Regions from separate parts of the Lysinibacillus louembei genome, predicted to be linked through region 1. Evidence: a T-box and tRNA genes for the amino acid it is inferred to sense, from the RefSeq annotation. Region 1 holds a T-box; the other holds one or more tRNA genes.

The links. A T-box is a leader RNA that pairs with one kind of tRNA and senses whether it is charged. The one in region 1 lies ahead of tyrS (tyrosine--tRNA ligase), so its partner is inferred to be a tRNA-Tyr.
Region 2: it has a tRNA-Tyr gene. The T-box ahead of tyrS (tyrosine--tRNA ligase) is inferred to sense a tRNA for this amino acid. The anticodon was not compared.

What each region holds. Positions count from the first base shown of each region.
Region 1 is NZ_CP137624.1:2,381,425-2,383,857, forward strand. It holds gene R6U77_RS11880 (transglycosylase domain-containing protein) at 1-980, opposite strand, end outside; T-box leader at 1,166-1,365, shown strand; gene tyrS (tyrosine--tRNA ligase) at 1,426-2,433, shown strand, end outside.
Region 2 is NZ_CP137624.1:1,874,752-1,877,184, reverse strand. It holds tRNA gene R6U77_RS09285 (tRNA-Leu) at 144-225, opposite strand; tRNA gene R6U77_RS09280 (tRNA-Gly) at 237-311, opposite strand; tRNA gene R6U77_RS09275 (tRNA-Cys) at 358-431, opposite strand; tRNA gene R6U77_RS09270 (tRNA-Gly) at 438-512, opposite strand; tRNA gene R6U77_RS09265 (tRNA-Gln) at 516-590, opposite strand; tRNA gene R6U77_RS09260 (tRNA-His) at 611-686, opposite strand; tRNA gene R6U77_RS09255 (tRNA-His) at 715-790, opposite strand; tRNA gene R6U77_RS09250 (tRNA-Trp) at 819-892, opposite strand; tRNA gene R6U77_RS09245 (tRNA-Tyr) at 909-992, opposite strand; tRNA gene R6U77_RS09240 (tRNA-Thr) at 996-1,071, opposite strand; tRNA gene R6U77_RS09235 (tRNA-Phe) at 1,083-1,158, opposite strand; tRNA gene R6U77_RS09230 (tRNA-Asp) at 1,175-1,250, opposite strand; tRNA gene R6U77_RS09225 (tRNA-Met) at 1,254-1,330, opposite strand; tRNA gene R6U77_RS09220 (tRNA-Val) at 1,346-1,421, opposite strand; tRNA gene R6U77_RS09215 (tRNA-Glu) at 1,431-1,505, opposite strand; tRNA gene R6U77_RS09210 (tRNA-Ser) at 1,526-1,617, opposite strand; tRNA gene R6U77_RS09205 (tRNA-Asn) at 1,625-1,699, opposite strand; rRNA gene rrf (5S ribosomal RNA) at 1,714-1,829, opposite strand; rRNA gene R6U77_RS09195 (23S ribosomal RNA) at 1,938-2,433, opposite strand, start outside.

The DNA.
Region 1 (2,433 bases):
ATTTTTCTTGCGCGATTCTCAAGCTCATATGTTAGCCATGGGTAACGGTCCTCAGGGCGCGCTTCAGGCTCTCTAAAATCTTGTGTAATATCATAAGCAATCGCCTCTTGATAATCGCTTTCTGAAATATAGCCTGCTTCTTTCATTCGGTACAGCACTGTTTTCATACGGTCAATTCCTGGCTGCAAAGCTTGTGCCGTTTTTAATTGCCCTTGTTGTGTAAACGGTGTGTGGGCAAATGGCGCCTGCGGAATTCCCGCAATATAAGCTGCTTGTGGTAAGTTAAGCTGTGAAGCTTTAATGCCGAATATGCCATCTGCTGCTGTTTCAATTCCTGCAATATTGCGGCCAGATGAATTACGACCATACGGGATAATATTTAAATATGCTTCTAAAATCTCTTGCTTTGTCATAAATTTTTCAAGACGCAATGCTAGTAAAATTTCCTTCGCTTTACGCTCATATGACACTTCATTTGTTAATATTTGGTTTTTGATAAGCTGCTGTGTTAATGTGGAACCACCTGTTTGTGTAGATGAGTTTGTAAAGTCTTGTAGCAGCCCACGTAAAACCGCTTTTGGTACGATGCCATTATGCTCACGGAAATACTCATCCTCGGTTGCAAGAACCGCATCAATTACAGTGGGTGAAACATCCTTTAAAGATGTTTCACGACGCTCTAAATCTGTGCGCAGCTTCCCGATATAAATATTATCAGCAAAATAAATTTCGCTTGTTTCCTCGTAATTGAAAATGAGCTCTCGCATATTTTCTTTTGAGCGTAGTGGCTCATCTTTTACAAGTGATGCAAAATAGCCTGCCCCTACCGCTCCAGCAAATACTGTGAACGTTACTAACATAATGAGCAATAATAATGATAGATTCCAAATAACGCCACCTGTAATACGGAATGCACGCATCCATTTCATATTTGTAAGTGACTCTATTTTTTTATTTATTTGCATTAACCATTCTTTCAATGTAACGCCTCCTTGAATTCATTTATCATCAGTAAAAAAATGATGATAAAGCCTCCGACAAATATAGGGAATAAAAGTTCAAATTAAAATTAGCCAAGGCGTATTTGATTATAGCACATTTTCTCGATAGCTAAAATATAGTTATTGACAATAGGCATAGTTTAGGTAAAATAGTCTGTATAGTTTTTCAAGCATTGAAGAGATTGCAGTAATGTTTTCATTCCCTGTCAAGAGAGCTAGCGGTAGGTGGAAGCTAGTCATAATGGTAAACATGAATTACGTTCTTGGAGCTTGGACGTTTGCGTCGCGTTAAGACGATTGAGAGGAAGATACATAATCTTCAAGCTGGGTGGTACCGCGTTATTTGATAAATAGCGTCCCTGCATGCATAAACTTGCGTGTAGGGGCTTTTTTGTTTCTATGCGTAAAAATAGGAGGATACAACATGACAAACAAACTAATTGAAGATTTAAATTGGCGCGGTTTGTTATACCAACAAACAGACGCAGAAGGTATGGAAAAACTGTTAAATGAGCAAACGGTATCATTGTACTGTGGCGTAGACCCAACAGCTGATTCAATGCATATCGGGCATATCGTGCCACTATTAACACTGCGCCGCTTCCAGCAAGCAGGGCATAAGCCAATCTTATTAGTTGGTGGAGCAACAGGGATGGTAGGTGACCCATCTGGACGTTCAGAGGAGCGTCAATTGCAAACGGTTGAGCAAATTGACCGCAACGTACAGGGCATTAAGAAGCAATTAGAGCGTATTTTTGATTTTAATTCAAGCGCAGATAACACAGCGAAACTTGTCAACAATCATGATTGGATTGGCAAAATGAGCACAATCGAATTTTTACGTGATTTTGGGAAGCTTATCAATGTCAACTACATGCTAGCAAAGGATACGATTGCCTCTCGTTTAGATACGGGTATTTCATTTACAGAATTTACGTACACAATTATTCAAGGTATTGACTTTAATCATTTATACGATAACCATAATGTGCGCATCCAAATTGGTGGCTCTGATCAATGGGGCAATATTACAACAGGTCTTGAAGTTATTCGTAAAACACATGATGATAATGCCAAAGCATTTGGTTTTACAATTCCGCTAGTAACGAAGGCAGATGGCACAAAATTTGGTAAAACAGCAGGTGGCGCTGTATGGCTAGATGCGGACAAAACGAGCCCATACGAGTTCTACCAATTTTGGATTAACACAGGCGATGCGGATGTTGTGAAATACTTAAAAATCTTCACATTCCTATCGCGTGAGGAAATTGAAGCATTGGAAGTAAGCGTGCAGGAAGAGCCACATTTACGCAAAGCACAAAAAACTTTAGCGGAAGAAATGACGCGTTTAGTTCATGGCCAAGAAGCATTAGAGGCAGCACAGCGCATTACAGTAGCCCTATTCTCAGGTGACTTAAAAGCGTTATCAGCA
Region 2 (2,433 bases), 510 kb from region 1:
TTATCGGTATTTTACCGATAACGGCCATTTTGTTTAAGAAAATGCTAAGCTTCATACCCTTATTATTTATATCTAACATCTTGAATGCAAAAAAAACACCTCACATGTATTTGTGAAGTGCTTTATATCAATGCTTTAAATTATACCAGTAGTCGGGGTCGAACCGACACTCCCGAAGGAACGCGATTTTGAGTCGCGCGCGTCTGCCAATTCCGCCATACTGGCAAAGGCAAATTTGGAGCGGAAGACGAGGTTCGAACTCGCGACCCCCACCTTGGCAAGGTGGTGTTCTACCACTGAACTACTTCCGCAAACTATTATGTTAAAAGAGAAAAAAATCTCCAATTTTATATAAATTGGAGGCGGCAACCGGATTTGAACCGGTGATAAAGGTGTTGCAGACCTGTGCCTTACCACTTGGCTATGCCGCCTTAAAATGGAGCGGAAGACGAGGTTCGAACTCGCGACCCCCACCTTGGCAAGGTGGTGTTCTACCACTGAACTACTTCCGCAAATGGCTGGGGTACTAGGATTCGAACCTAGGCATGACGGAATCAAAATCCGTTGCCTTACCGCTTGGCTATACCCCAACAACTTATAATTATAAAAATGGGGCGACTGATGGGAATCGAACCCACGAATGCCTGAACCACAATCAGGTGCGTTAACCACTTCGCCACAACCGCCACAATATAAAATTCTTTTAAAATAAAATGGGGCGACTGATGGGAATCGAACCCACGAATGCCTGAACCACAATCAGGTGCGTTAACCACTTCGCCACAATCGCCATAATTAAATTTCGTAACAAAAAAATCTGGCAGGGGCAGTAGGAATCGAACCCACACCAAAGGTTTTGGAGACCTCTATTCTACCGTTGAACTATGCCCCTATTCAGATAAATCAAATGGTGGAGGGGGACGGATTCGAACCGCCGAACCCTAAGGAGCGGATTTACAGTCCGCCGCGTTTAGCCACTTCGCTACCCCTCCAAATGGTGCCGGCGATAGGAGTCGAACCCACGACCTACTGATTACAAGTCAGTTGCTCTACCAACTGAGCTACACCGGCATTAAGGATAATGGTGGGTCAGGACGGAATCGAACCGCCGACACTTAGAGCTTCAATCTAATGCTCTACCAACTGAGCTACTGACCCACTATATTTATTTAAATGGCGGTCCCGACCGGGATCGAACCGGCGATCTCCTGCGTGACAGGCAGGCATGTTAACCGCTACACCACGGGACCTTTTGGTTGCGGGGACAGGATTTGAACCTGTGACCTTCGGGTTATGAGCCCGACGAGCTACCGAACTGCTCCACCCCGCGATAATAATATAATAATGGTGGAGGATGACGGGTTCGAACCGCCGACCCCCTGCTTGTAAGGCAGGTGCTCTCCCAGCTGAGCTAATCCTCCATATTTAAGTGGTGACCCGTACGGGATTCGAACCCGTGTTACCGCCGTGAAAGGGCGGTGTCTTAACCACTTGACCAACGGGCCAATAATAGTTGTTTTAAGGATGGCGGAGAGTAAGGGATTTGAACCCTTGAGACAGTGTTAACCGCCTACACGATTTCCAATCGTGCTCCTTCGACCTCTCGGACAACTCTCCAAGAAGATGGCTCCGAAGGCAGGGCTCGAACCTGCGACCAACCGGTTAACAGCCGGTTGCTCTACCACTGAGCTACTTCGGAATAATTTAAGGTTAGCCTAGCGACGTCCTACTCTCACAGGGGGAAACCCCCAACTACCATCGGCGCTAAAGAGCTTAACTTCCGTGTTCGGTATGGGAACGGGTGTGACCTCTTTGCCATCATCACTAGACTATTTTCAAAGACAAGAATTATTATACCATATTTTCTATTAAAGTCAAGTATGTATTTTCTTGTTCTTTCAAAACTGGATAAACGGTCATTGAAACAAGTTTAGAATGTGGTTAAGTCCTCGATCGATTAGTATTCGTCAGCTCCATGTGTCGCCACACTTCCACCTCGAACCTATCTACCTCATCGTCTTTGAGGGATCTTACTTACTTGCGTAATGGGAAATCTCATCTTGAGGGGGGCTTCATGCTTAGATGCTTTCAGCACTTATCCCGTCCATACATAGCTACCCAGCGATGCCGTTGGCACGACAACTGGTACACCAGCGGTATGTCCATCCCGGTCCTCTCGTACTAAGGACAGCTCCTCTCAAATTTCCTACGCCCACGACGGATAGGGACCGAACTGTCTCACGACGTTCTGAACCCAGCTCGCGTACCGCTTTAATGGGCGAACAGCCCAACCCTTGGGACCGACTACAGCCCCAGGATGCGATGAGCCGACATCGAGGTGCCAAACCTCCCCGTCGATGTGGACTCTTGGGGGAGATAAGCCTGTTATCCCCGGGGTAGCTTTTATCCGTTGAGCGATGGCCCTTCCATGCG